DNA from 2 places in the Nonomuraea sp. NPDC001831 genome. Region 1 is predicted to be linked to the other one. Evidence: riboswitches for the same ligand, from Rfam matches in the RefSeq annotation. Region 1 holds a riboswitch; the other holds the start of a gene.
What was found. Region 1 has a riboswitch for cobalamin ahead of cobN (cobaltochelatase subunit CobN). Riboswitches for the same ligand answer to the same signal wherever they lie in the genome.
Positions count from the first base shown of each region.

Region 2: linked by a shared signal. The riboswitch ahead of ACFYYW_RS37485 (ribonucleoside-diphosphate reductase subunit alpha) and the one ahead of cobN (cobaltochelatase subunit CobN) in region 1 are both predicted to bind cobalamin.

Region 1 is NZ_JBIATU010000004.1:311,202-317,912, forward strand. Features, by position in the region: gene ACFYYW_RS16600 (precorrin-2 C(20)-methyltransferase) at 1-331, opposite strand, end outside; gene ACFYYW_RS16605 (precorrin-8X methylmutase) at 337-957, opposite strand; gene ACFYYW_RS16610 (precorrin-3B synthase) at 954-2,249, opposite strand; cobalamin riboswitch at 2,321-2,447, shown strand; gene cobN (cobaltochelatase subunit CobN) at 2,501-6,247, shown strand; gene ACFYYW_RS16620 (cobyrinate a,c-diamide synthase) at 6,202-6,711, opposite strand, start outside.
Region 2 is NZ_JBIATU010000015.1:192,096-198,806, reverse strand. Features, by position in the region: gene ACFYYW_RS37490 (alpha/beta hydrolase) at 1-895, opposite strand, end outside; cobalamin riboswitch at 1,091-1,296, shown strand; gene ACFYYW_RS37485 (ribonucleoside-diphosphate reductase subunit alpha) at 1,425-3,899, shown strand; gene ACFYYW_RS37480 (ribonucleotide-diphosphate reductase subunit beta) at 3,881-4,912, shown strand; gene ACFYYW_RS37475 (DUF4287 domain-containing protein) at 4,969-5,265, opposite strand; gene ACFYYW_RS37470 (acyl-CoA thioester hydrolase/BAAT C-terminal domain-containing protein) at 5,371-6,216, shown strand; gene ACFYYW_RS37465 (GNAT family N-acetyltransferase) at 6,299-6,711, shown strand, end outside.

The sequences.
Region 1 (6,711 bases):
ACAGCGGGTCGCCCTCGGCCAGCACGACCACGGTGCGGCCCGCGTCCAGGTGGGCGGCCAGGCGTTCGGCGCAGTCGGCGTAGAAGTCGTCGAGCGCCCCCTGGTAGCCGCCGGGGTGGTCGGTGGTCTCCGTGGTCAGCGGGTAGAGCAGCAGCTCCTCGATCTGGCCTTCGCGCATGTACGGCAGCGCGATCGAACGGGCGATGCTGCGGCCGTGCCGGGCGGCGTGGTAGGCGATCACGTCGGCCTCGCCGATCAGCCGGGCCGTCCTGACCGTGACCAGCTCGGGGTCGCCGGGGCCCAGGCCGACTCCGTACAGGCGTCCTGACATGGTCCTCACTCCGTCTCGTTCGCGATGGCGTTGATCGCGGCGGCCGTCATCGCACTGCCGCCGCGACGGCCGTGCACCACCAGGTACTCCAGGTCGCTGCCGGCCAGCGCCTGCTTGGACTCGGCCGCGCCGATGAAGCCGACCGGGATGCCGAGCACGGCCGCGGGGCGTCCCGCGCCCTCGGCCACCAGCTCCAGCAGCCGGAACAGCGCGGTCGGCGCGTTCCCGATGGCCACCACCGCCCCCTCCAGGCGGTCGCGCCACAGCTCCAGGGCCGCGGCGCTGCGGGTGGTGCCGAGGCGTTCGGCCAGCTCGGGGACGCGCGGATCGCCCAGCGTGCACAGCACCTCGTTGCCCGCGGGCAGCCTGCGCCGGGTCACGCCGGAGGCGACCATCATGGCGTCGCACAACACCGGCGCGCCGCCGCGCAGCGCCGCCCTGGCCCGCGCGACGACCCGCGGGGACCAGGCCAGGTCGGTCACGAGGTCGGTCATGCCGCACGCGTGGATCATGCGCACCGCCACCTGGGCGACCTCGGGGGGCAGGCCCGTGAGGTCGGTCTCGGCGCGGATGGTCGCGAACGAGCGCCGGTAGATCTCGGCGCCGTCGCGGATGTAGTCGCTCACTCCTGGCGTTCCTCGTATCCGTTGATGGTCGCGATCAGCTGGCGGACCGGGCCGCGCGGCAGGCCGCAGCGCCGCTCGCAACCGGCCCAGTGGACGGGTGTGGCGGGTGCGCGGCCGAGGCTCCGCACCCATTGGCGGGCGTCCGCCCGCACGTCGGCGAGCGCCTTCGCGCAGCCGGGACGGCCGGTGCAGGCGGTGACCCCGGCCCAGGGGGAGTCCGGGTCGGTGACGAGCCCGGCGGCGGCCAGCGTCCGCTCGATCCGGTCCGCCTCGCCGAGGGATTTCGGGGAGCCCGAGGAATCGGGGGAGCCGGGGGAGCCGGGGGAGCCGGGGGAGCCGGGGGAGAGGTCCGGCAGGACGACTGTTCGCCAGGGGGTCAGGCGCACTGGCCGCCCGAGGTCCGCGAGCGCTCTGGCCTGGGCGGACGTCAGACGGCCGAGCGGCACGAGCGCCTCGATCGCCACCCGGCCGTCCCGCTGCGCGATCCTGCCCGCGGACGGGCGGCGCGCGGGTGAGGGCGGGACGTTCGCGGCATCCGCGGCCTGCGGGGCGTCGGCGGTGTGGGGCGCCTGCGGGGCCTTCGGGGCGTCCAGTGCGTTCGGGGCGTTCGTTCGGGCTGGTCGGCCGTCGCGCAGGCGGGTGGCGATCGCGGCGGGGCCGTCCGGCAGGTCGCGGATGCGCCAGGCGCGCGGGCCGTCGGGGGACAGCTCGTCCAGGAACGCCTCGGCGGCGTCGATCATGAGCGGCACGGCCGCGTCCGGGGCGACGGTCAGCCCGGTGTCGGCGCCGGCGAGCAGCAGCCGCCCGGTCGCCACGTAGGTGACGTCCGCGCCGAGCCCGGCGACGTCCCGCGTGCCGTCGTCCAGGGCGAACAGGAACCGTCCCGGCAGCGCGGCCAGCCGGGGCCGCGCGCACAGCGCCCGGTCCAGGGCGTCCGCCATCGCCTGCACGTCCAGCAGCCCGTCAGGACCGCGCCCGCTCAGCGGCGAGGCCAGGATGTTGCGCACCCGCTCGTGCGCGGGCGACGGCAGCAGCCCGGCCGCCGCGATGCGCCCGGCGAAGACCTCGGGCGAGCGCAGCCCCCGCACCTGGACGTTCGCCCGCGACGTCAGCTCGATCACGCCCGCTCCCAGCTCGGCCGCGCACCCGGCGAGCACGCGGAGCTGCGCGGCCGACACCGCGCCGCCGGGCAGGCGCACGCGGGCGAGCGGGCCGTCGGCGGCCTCGTGCACCTGGAGCGCCCCCGGACAGGCATCGGGACGCGTACGTCCGGAAGATTCACCTACGGGCACGAAGGGATCGTAACGCCACTTCTGGGACGGGTCGCTCCTGCCGTAAGCTTCGGCGTAGACGATGGCAATGGGAGGAAGCCGGTGCGAATCCGGCGCGGTCCCGCCACTGTGACCGGGGAGCGAACCCCACCACGAGGCCACTGTCCGGCGACGGACGGGAAGGCCGGGGTGAGCGTCGATCCGGGAGCCAGGAGACTCCTGCCGTCGTGTCACCCGCGACCGGGGCGAGGACCCCGAGGGAGGAATGCGCCGTGCCTGGCGACAGCCGTACCGTTCTGCTGCTCTCCACCTCCGACACCGACCTGCTGAGCGCCCGCGCCTGCGGGGCGGGCTACCGTCTGGGCAATCCCGCCCGGCTGACCGCCGAGGACGTCCCCGGCCTGACGGAGGGCACCGACCTGGTCGTGGTGCGCCTGCTGGGCGGGCGGCGGGCCTGGCCGGAAGGGCTCGACGCGCTGCTGGCCGGGCCCCGCCCGGTGGTGGTGCTGGGCGGGGAGCAGGCGCCCGACGCCGAGCTGATGGAGCTGTCCACCGTCAGCGGCGGGGTGTGCGCCGAGGCGCACGCCTACCTGGCCCATGGCGGTCCGGCCAACCTGGCCGAGCTGCACGCGTTCCTGTCCGACACCGTCCTGCTGACCGGGCACGGGTTCGAGCCGCCCGTCCCGGCCCCCACCTGGGGACGGCTGGACCGCCCCGCCAGGACCACCGGCGGTCCCGTGGTGGGGGTGCTCTACTACCGGGCCCACCACGTGGCGGGCAACACCGCGTTCGTCGAGGCGTTGTGCGACGCCGTCGAGGACGCGGGCGGGCAGGCGCTGCCGGTCTTCTGCTCGTCCCTGCGCGCGGCCGAGCCGGAGCTGCTGGACACGCTGCGCGCGGCGGACGCCCTGGTCGTCACGGTGCTGGCGGCGGGCGGCTCCCGTCCGGCCACCGCGGGGGCGGGCGGCGACGACGAGGCCTGGGACGTCGGCGCGCTGGCCGAGCTCGACGTGCCGATCCTGCAGGGACTCTGCCTGACCACCACCCGCCAGGCCTGGGAGGAGAACGACGACGGGCTGTCGCCGCTGGACGCCGCCTCCCAGGTGGCGATCCCGGAGTTCGACGGGCGCATCATCACGGTGCCGTTCTCGTTCAAGGAGATCGACCCCGACGGGCTGACCGTCTACGTCGCCGACCCCGAGCGGGCCGCCCGGGTGGCGGGCATCGCGGTGCGCCACGGCCTGCTGCGGCACACCCCTCCCGCCGAACGGCGGCTGGTGGTGATGTTGTCGGCGTACCCGACCAAGCACTCCCGCGTCGGCAACGCGGTCGGGCTGGACACCCCGGCGAGCACCGTCCGGCTGCTGGCCCGTCTCGCCGAGGCGGGGTACGACCTGGGCGACGGCTTCCCCGGCGTGGCCGACCAGGACGGCGACGCGCTCGTCCACGCGCTGATCGCCGCCGGCGGCCAGGACCAGGACTGGCTGACCGAGGAGCACCTGGCGGGCAACCCGGTCCGCATCTCCGCCGCCTCCTACGAACAGTGGTACCGGACGCTGCCCGCGGCCCTGCGCGAGGAGATGGAGCGCCACTGGGGGCCGCCGCCCGGAGAGTTGTTCGTGCACGAGGGGGACGACGGGACCGACATCGTGCTGGCCGCGCTGAGGGCCGGGAACCTCGTGGTGATGGTGCAGCCGCCGCGCGGCTTCGGGGAGAACCCGATCGCCATCTACCACGACCCCGACCTGCCGCCCAGCCACCACTACCTGGCCGCCTACCGCTGGCTGTCGGCCGAGTTCGGCGCGCACGCGATGGTGCACGTCGGCAAGCACGGCAACCTGGAGTGGCTGCCCGGCAAGTCGGCGGGGATGTCGGCCGCGTGCGGCACCGACGCCGCCATCGGCGACCTGCCGCTGGTCTACCCCTTCCTGGTCAACGACCCGGGGGAGGGCACGCAGGCCAAGCGGCGCGCGCACGCCGTGCTGGTGGACCACCTGGTGCCGCCGATGGCCCGCGCCGACACCTACGGCGACATCGCCCGGCTGGAGCAGCTCCTGGACGAGCACGCCACGATCGCCGCCATGGACCCCGCCAAGCTGCCCGCGATCCGGGCGCAGATCTGGACGCTGATCCAGGCCGCCCGGCTCGACCACGACCTCGGGCTGGCCGACCGGCCGCACGACAGCGAGTTCGACGACCTCATCCTGCACGTGGACGGCTGGCTGTGCGAGGTGAAGGACGCGCAGATCCGCGACGGCCTGCACGTCCTCGGCCAGGCGCCCACCGGCCAGGTGCGGGTGGACCTGGTGCTGGCCATGCTGCGCGCCCGCCAGATGTGGGCCGGCCGGGAGACGCTGCCCGGCCTGCGCGAGGCGCTCGGCCTGGCCGAGGACGGCACGGCGGGGCTCGGCGACGTGGACCGCGCGGAGACGACCGCCCGCGCCCTGGTCGAGGCCATGGAGCAGCACGCCTGGGCCCCGGAGGCAGCCCCCGCCGTCGCCCGCGCGGTACTGGACGCGACACCCGGCCTCGCTCCCCCCGCATCGGACGGGACGCCCGATGCCGCTCCCACCGCATCGGACGGTACGCCCGGCCTCGCTCCCGCCGCGTCGGACGGTACGCCCGGTGTCGCTCCCGCCGCATCGGTGGGCCGTGTGGCCGAGGAACGGGTGGAGCTGGTGGCGCGGGTGCTGGCGTTCGCCGCCGCCGAGATGGTGCCGCGCCTGGCCCGCACCACCGACGAGCTGGACCACGTCCTGCACGCCCTGGACGGCGGCTACGTGCCCGCCGGCCCCAGCGGCTCCCCGCTGCGCGGCCTGGTCAACGTGCTGCCGACCGGCCGCAACTTCTACTCCGTGGACCCCCGGGCGGTGCCCAGCCGCCTGGCCTGGGAGACCGGCCATGCCATGGCGGAGTCGCTGCTGGAGCGCTACCGCGCCGACACCGGCGAGTGGCCGCGCTCGGTCGGGCTGTCGGTGTGGGGGACCAGCGCCATGCGCACGGCGGGCGACGACGTCGCCGAGGTGCTGGCCCTGCTCGGCGTCCGCCCCGAATGGGACGAGGCGTCGCGTCGCGTCATCCGCCTGGAGCCGATCCCGCTCGCCGAGCTGGGCCGCCCGCGCATCGACGTGACGGTCCGCATCAGCGGCTTCTTCCGCGACGCCTTCCCGCACGTGGTCGGCATGCTCGACGACGCCGTACGGCTGGTCGCGTCGCTGGCGGAGCCGGTCGAGGAGAACTACGTCCGCGCCCACGTGGCCGCGACCGGCGGCGACGAGCGGCTGGCCACCATGCGCGTCTTCGGCTCCGCGCCCGGCGCGTACGGGGCCGGGCTGCTGCCGCTCATCGACAGCCGCAACTGGCGCGACGACGCCGACCTGGCCGAGGTGTACGCCGTGTGGGGCGGCTACGCCTACGGCCGCGACCTCGACGGCGTCGCCGCCCGCCCCCAGATGGAGGACGCCTACCGCCGCATCGCCGTCGCCGCCAAGAACGTCGACACCCGCGAGCACGACATCGTCGACTCCGACGACTACTTCCAGTACCACGGCGGCATGATCGCCACCGTGCGGGCGCTCACCGGCAGGGCCCCGGCCGCCTATGTCGGCGACAGCACCCGCCCCGACGCCGTGCGCACCCGCACCCTGTCGGAGGAGACCTCACGGATCTTCCGCGCCAGGGTCGTCAACCCGCGCTGGCTGGCCGCCATGCGCCGCCACGGCTACAAGGGCGCCTTCGAGCTGGCCGCCACCGTCGACTACCTGTTCGGCTACGACGCCACCACCGGCGTGGTCGCCGACTGGATGTACGACAAGCTCACGGAGACGTACGTGCTCGACCCCGAGAACCAGGCGTTCATGGCCCGCTCGAACCCCTGGGCGCTGCACGGCATCGCCGAACGCCTCCTGGAGGCCGCCGAGCGCGGCATGTGGCAGCACCCCGACCCGGAGGTCCTGCGCGGCCTGCAGGAGGTCTACCTCAAGACCGAGGGCGACCTGGAGGACGACACCAGCCGCTGAGCCAGGCCGGGCGCGCCCGCCCAGTGAAGATGCAGGTAGGACGCGGTCACGCCGGGATCGCCGTACCCGTCGTGGCCGCCGTCCCAGCGGAACAGCGGCTCGCCCGCGTACGTGACGGCCGTCCGGTGGAACTCGTGCCCGCGCAGCCGCTCGCCCGTCCTGGTGAGCGGTGAGCGCCGCAGCGCGACGGCGTCCCGGTAGCCGAGCGTCAGCCGGGACGTCATCCGCGCCCGCCCCGGGACGCGCCCGCACATGCGCTGACCGTCCAGCTCGTCGCACAGGTACAGCAGCCCCGCGCACTCGGCGGCGATCGGGCCGGGGAAGGCGGCGACCTGCTGCCGCAGGGGCTCGTTGGCGGCCAGTTCGGCGGCGTACACCTCCGGGAAGCCGCCGCCGATCACGATCGCGCCGGTCCCGTCCGGCAGCCGCGTGTCGCGCGTCGGGTCGAAGACGGCCACCTCCGC
Region 2 (6,711 bases), on a different contig from region 1:
CCTCGGCCTGGGGGGCCAGCACCGGCATGCTGAGGAAGGCGTGCCCGGCCTCGGGGTACTCGGCCAGGCGGGTGGGGGTGCCGGCGGCCCGCAGCGCCTCGGCGTAGCGGCGGCCGTGGTCGGCGATCGGGTCGTGGGTCGGCACCGCCACGAGCGCCGGGGCCAGCCCGCCCAGGTCGTCGGCGTACAGCGGGGAGAGCGCGCGGGCGTCCGTCCCCTCGGGCACGGCGAGCCGGTGGAACAGCCGCAACACCGGCACGCTGAGCGTCGGGGTGTCGGCGTACTGGGTCATCGAGGGGTGGTCGAACATCGTCCCGGCCACCTCCACGGCGGGGTTGACCAGCACCTGGGCCTTCAGGGGCAGACCGGCGTCGCGGGCCCTGATCGCGGCCAGGGCGCAGATCAGGCCGCCGCAGCTCTCGCCGAACAGGACGGCCCGCGCCGGGTCGACGCCCCACTGCGCGGCGTTCTCCAGCACGTGCCGGAGCACGTCCCAGCCGTCGTCGGCGGCGGCGGCCAGCGGCGTGCGCCAGTCGAGCAGCCGGTGGTCCACCGAGACGACGACGGCGGGCAGGTGGGCGGCCAGGTGGCTGTTGACCCAGTCGCTCTGCGGCGCCGTGCCGACGAAGCCGCCCCCGTGCACGTGCAGCACGAGCGGCAGGGCGTCCCCCGGCTCGGCCGCTCGGGGCCGGTGGACCCGGACGCGGATGTCGCGGCCGGGCAGCGCCACCGTCCGCCAGTCGACGGCGGCGCCGGGATCCGGCCGGCCGGTGATCGCCTGTGCCTCGACGGAGGCGCGCAGCCGGTTCTCCGCCTCGACGTAGGCGGCCAGCTCGGCGGGGGTGACGGTGTCCCAGTCGGGCGTGACCGGACGCAGGCCGGTGGTCTCGCTCATGCTCGTCTCCTCAGGTTTTCGCTACTTGAAGTATCGATACCTAAGGTAGCGAAAACGGGGCATCGCGGGCCTATGACGTCGATCACAATCGGGCCGCCAGCCTCGCGGGCGCGGCCCCGTGGCGGATGGCCGGATCGGAGCGTGGGTTCTTCGCAACACGAGATGTTGGGTGTGACTTTTTGATCCGCCCTATATATGGTGTCTCCCGCAGCCGGTTCGGTCGCCCCGCCAGGGCGGCCGAGGCAAGAGGGAACCCGGTGGGAATCCGGGACTGCCCCGCAGCGGTAAGTGGGAACGAACGCCGTCAGACGCACTGGGCCGAAGGCCCGGGAAGCGACGGCCAGTAGGCAGCGACAGCATGCCCACGAGTCCGAAGACCTGCCGGCGCGCCGCGCGCGATCATGCGCGCGCGGCTGGTCCGAGACCGCGCGGGACGGTGGACGGCACCGGCGAGAGGGCTGTGGCGCCTCGCCGTCCGCCTCCTGCGCGCGTTCTCGGCCGCTGACCGAGTTCACGAGGGGAGAGCGCAGTGACGGTCACAGGGGACCCGATGACGGACCTGGCCGCGACGGCGCGGGCGGACGCCGACAGGTCCGCGCCGCGGCGCGTCCAGATGCAGGTGCGCAAGCGCAACGGCACCGCGGAGCCGGTCGACGTCAACAAGATCGTACGTGCGGTGGAGCACTGGGCGACCGATCTGACGGACATCGACCCGATGCGGGTGGCCACCAAGACGATCAGCGGCCTCTACGACGGGGCCACCACCGCCGAGCTGGACCGGCTGTCCATCCAGACGGCCGCCGAGATGATCGGCGAGGAGCCGCAGTACTCGCGCCTGGCCGCGCGGCTGCTGTCGGGCTACATCGACAAGGAGGTCCGCGGGCAGGGCGTGGCCTCCTTCAGCCAGGCGATCCGGCTGGGCCACGCCGAGGGGCTCATCGGCGACGAGACCGCCGAGTTCGTCAACGCCAACGCCCGCAAGCTCGACGACGCCATCGACGTCACCGCCGACCTGCGGTTCGAGTACTTCGGGCTGCGGACGGTCTACGACCGTTACCTGCTGCGCCACCCGTCCACCCGGCTGGTGGTGGAGACGCCGCAGTACTGGCTGCTGCGCGTGGCCTGCGGGCTGGCCGAGACGCCCGCCGAGGCCGTCGGCTTCTACCGGCTCATGTCGTCGCTGGCCTACCTGCCCAGCTCGCCGACGCTGTTCAACTCCGGCACCCGGCACACCCAGATGTCCTCCTGCTACCTGGTCGACTCGCCCCGTGACGAGATCGGCTCCATCTACGACCGGTACGCCCAGGTGGCGCAGCTGTCGAAGTTCGCCGGCGGGATCGGCATCTCCTGGTCGCGGGTGCGCTCCCGGGGCGCGCTGATCCGCGGCACGAACGGGCACTCCAACGGCATCGTCCCGTGGCTGCGCACGCTCGACGCGTCGGTGGCCGCCGTCAACCAGGGCGGCCGGCGCAAGGGCGCGGCCTGCGTCTACCTGGAGCCCTGGCACCCCGACGTCGAGGAGTTCCTGGAGCTGCGCGACAACACCGGCGAGGACGCCCGCCGCACCCACAACCTCAACCTGGCCAACTGGATCCCCGACGAGTTCATGCGCCGGGTCGAGGCCGACGGCACCTGGTCGCTGTTCGACCCCGACGAGGTCCCCGAGCTGCCCGACCTGTGGGGCGAGGCGTTCGAGGAGGCCTACCGCGCCGCCGAGCGCGACGGGCGGTACGTCCGGCAGATCAAGGCCCGCGACCTGTACGCCAAGATGATGCGCACCCTGGCCCAGACCGGCAACGGCTGGATGACCTTCAAGGACGCCGCCAACCGCCTGTGCAACCAGGCGGCCGAGCCCGGCAACGTGGTGCACCTGTCCAACCTGTGCACCGAGATCGTCGAGGTGTCCAGCGACGCCGAGACCGCGGTCTGCAACCTGGGCTCGGTCAACCTCGCCGCCCACCTGACGGGCACGGGGCAGGCAGCGGCCCCCGACGGCGGCATCGACCGCGGCATCGACTGGGAGCGGCTGCGCGCCACCGTCCGCACCGCGGTCACCTTCCTCGACCGGGTGATCGACATCAACTACTACCCGAGCGAGCAGGCCGCGGCCAGCAACCCGCGCTGGCGCCCGGTCGGCCTCGGCGTGATGGGCCTGCAGGACGTCTTCTTCGCGCTGCGCCTGCCGTTCGACTCGGCCGAGGCCAAGGAGCTGTCCACCCGGATCGCCGAGGAGATCTACCTGTCGGCGCTGGAGACCTCCGCCGGCCTGGCCGAGCGCTTCGGCGCCCACCCCGCCTACGACCAGACGTGGGCGGCCCGCGGCCGGCTCCAGCACGACCTGTGGGGCCAGAGCGGCACCCAGGCCGGGCGCTGGGACGCGGTGCGCGAGCGCATCGCCGCCCACGGCCTGCGCAACTCGCTGCTGATCGCGATCGCGCCGACCGCCACCATCGCCTCGATCGTCGGCTGCTACGAGTGCATCGAGCCGCAGGTGTCCAACCTGTTCAAGCGCGAGACGCTGAGCGGGGAGTTCCTGCAGATCAACAACGCGCTGGTGGCCGAGCTGAAGTCGCGCGGCCTGTGGAACGACCGCGTCCGGGCGGCCATCAAGCAGGCCGAGGGCTCGGTGCAGGGCATCGCCGAGCTGCCGGAGGACGTACGCCGGCTGTTCCGCACCGCCTGGGAGCTGCCGCAGCGGGCGCTGATCGACATGGCCGCCGCGCGCTCGCCGTTCATCGACCAGAGCCAGTCGCTCAACCTGTTCATGAGCGCGCCGACGATCGACAAGCTCTCCTCGATGTACCTGTACGCCTGGAAGTCCGGCCTGAAGACCACCTACTACCTGCGCTCGCGCCCGGCCACCCGCATCCAGCAGGCCACCGTGCCCCTCACGCCCGCCGCGCCCACCGCGCCCTCCGCGCCCTCCGCGCCCCGCGCGAACAAGTCCGAGGAGGCCCTGGTGTGCTCCCTGGAGAACCCCGAGTCGTGCGAGGCCTGCCAGTGACCCCCGAGGAGAACCCGATGTTGCTCGACCCGGGCATGAGCCTGACCCTGCGGCCCATGCGCTACCCCCTGTTCTTCGACCGCTACCGCGACGCGATCAAGAACACCTGGACGGTCGAGGAGGTGGACCTGCACTCCGACCTGAACGACCTGCCCAAGCTGTCGGCGGCCGAGCGCCACCTGGTCAGCCGCCTGGTCGCCTTCTTCGCCACCGGCGACACGATCGTGGCCAACAACCTGGTGCTCAACCTCTACCAGCACGTCAACGCGCCCGAGGCGCGCCTGTACCTGAGCAGGCAGCTGTTCGAGGAGGCGGTGCACGTCCAGTTCTACCTGAACCTGCTGGACACGTACGTGCCGGACGAGGAGGAGCGGTTCGCGGCGTTCGCGGCGGTGGAGAACATCCCCTCCATCCGGCGCAAGGCCGAGTTCTGCTTCCGCTGGATCGACTCCATCGGCAGCCTCCAGCGGCTGGAGACCCGCGAGGACCGGCGGGCGTTCCTGCTCAACCTGATCTGCTTCGCCGCCTGCATCGAGGGCCTGTTCTTCTACGGCGCGTTCGCCTACGTCTACTTCCTGCGCTCGCGCGGCCTGCTGAACGGGCTGGCCTCGGGCACCAACTGGGTCTTCCGTGACGAGTCCATGCACATGGCCTTCGCCTTCGACGTGGTGGACGTCGTCCGGCAGGAGGAGCCGGACCTCTTCGACGAGGAGATGGCCCGCCAGGTCAGGGAGATGCTGGCCGAGGCGGTCGACTGCGAGGCGCAGTTCGCCGAGGACCTGCTCGGGCAGGGCGTGCCGGGCATGTCGACGGCGGACATGCGCGCGTACCTGGAGCACGTGGCCGACCGGCGGCTGGCCCAGCTCGGCGTCGAGCCGCTGTACGGGTCGAAGAACCCGTTCGCGTTCATGGAGCTGCAGGACGTGCAGGAGTTGTCGAACTTCTTCGAGCGGCGGGTGTCGGCGTACCAGGTGGGGGTGACCGGCTCGGTCAGCTTCGACGCCGACTTCTGACCCTTACCGATCTCCAATGTAAAGCCGTCCGGCGGTGGTCACCCCCGCCGGACGGGTCAGGCGGGGCCGGGACGGTTGTCCTTGCCGTCCAGCCAGAGGACGTCGGACTCGTCGCGGTGGGAACCGGTGCCGCCGACGTGCTTGGCGTCGATCTGCGGCCCCTTCTTGATCACGTGGACGAGGGCCATGGCGTGGCCGCGTCCGAGGTCGTAGTCCTGCTTGAGCCAGTCGATGATCGTGCCGGCCTTGGTGGACGGGGCGTCGAAGCCGCGTTCCTTCGCCAGGGCGATGAACTGACGGGGGGTCAGGCCGGTCTTGCCCTCGATGTTGTCCAGGTAGGCCTGGAAGGACATGGTGTTCTCCGCTCGTCATGGGGTGTTACGGCCATGATGCACCATTTCGAGGGGCACGCCGTCTCAGTAGAATGCCGTTCCGCCGAGTGCCGAGGGGTGACGGTGATGGACGAGCGTGAACTGAGCTCCCCGTGGGAAGGCGTCCTGGTCACGCCGGGCCCGGCCGTCCGCACGGGCGTGCTCGTGCTGGCCGGGTCGAGCGGGCGGATCGAACGGGACAGGGCCCGCCTGCTGGCCGCGGAGGGGGTGACCGCGCTGTCGATCCGCTGGTTCGGCGGTCCGGGCCAGCCGCCGGGCATCTGCGAGATCCCGCTGGAGACGTTCGTGTCGGCCGTCGATCTGCTGGAGTCCACCGGCGTCCGGCGGGTCTGCGTGCTGGGCATGTCGAAGGGGGCCGAGGCCGCGCTGCTGACCGCCGTGCGGGATCGGCGGGTCGGCGGGGTGGTGGCGCTGTCGCCGACCTCGGTCGTGTGGGGCAACGTCGGGCCGGGGGCGGACGGGGAGAAACGTCCCTACCGGTCGTCGTGGACGTGGCGGGGGCAGCCGCTGCCGTTCGTCCCGTACGACGACGACTGGGCCGAGGCCGAGCCCGAGCACGGCCCGCTGGCCCTGCGCGAGCTGTACGAGCTCAGCGAGCGCACGTTCGCCGACCTGTTGCCGGCCGCGGAGATCCCGATCGAGGCGGCGGCGGCCGACGTGCTGCTGGTGGCGGGCGGCGATGACGCCATGTGGCCGTCCCTGCCGTTCGCCGGGCGGCTGGCCGCCCGGCGTCGTGCCGCCGGCCGCCCGGTGCGGGTGGTCAGCCGGGCCGAGGCGGGTCATCGCCCGCGACTGCCGGGGGAGGGGCCCGCCCCCGAGTCGCCGGACTTCCTGTACGGGGGCGACCCGGTCGCCGACGCCGGGCTCGGAGCCGACGCCTGGCCGCACATCCTCGACCTGCTGCACGGCTGACGCCCGCGGGTCGCCTGCGATGATCGTCTTCTGCTAGTTTGTACCTTCCGGCCGGATGTTGCATCTGGCCGAGAGTGCTTGTATGACCATTTCTGCGGTAAACGTGCGGCCCGTCGAGGCCGCGGACCACCCCACCGTCGAACGCCTCTGGCTCATGTTCCGCCACGACATGGCGGACTTCCAGGGCGGCCTGCCCGACCCCGACGGCACCTACCACGGCGACCGCCTGCGCACCGCCCTCGAGGGCGACGACTGGACGGCCTACCTGTTCACCAGCGGCGACCGGCCCGTCGGGTTCGCGTTCGTCCGGGCAGCGGCCGGCCCGGTCCGGGTGCTGAACAGCTTCTTCGTGGTCCGCGGGGCACGACGGTCCGGGATCGGGCTGCGGGTCGTCCGGGAGGTGATCTCCCGGCACCCGGGGCCGTGGCGGATCGCCTTCCAGGACGCCAACACGGCGGGCGTGGCGTTCTGGCGGCGCGTCGCGACCGAGTTCGC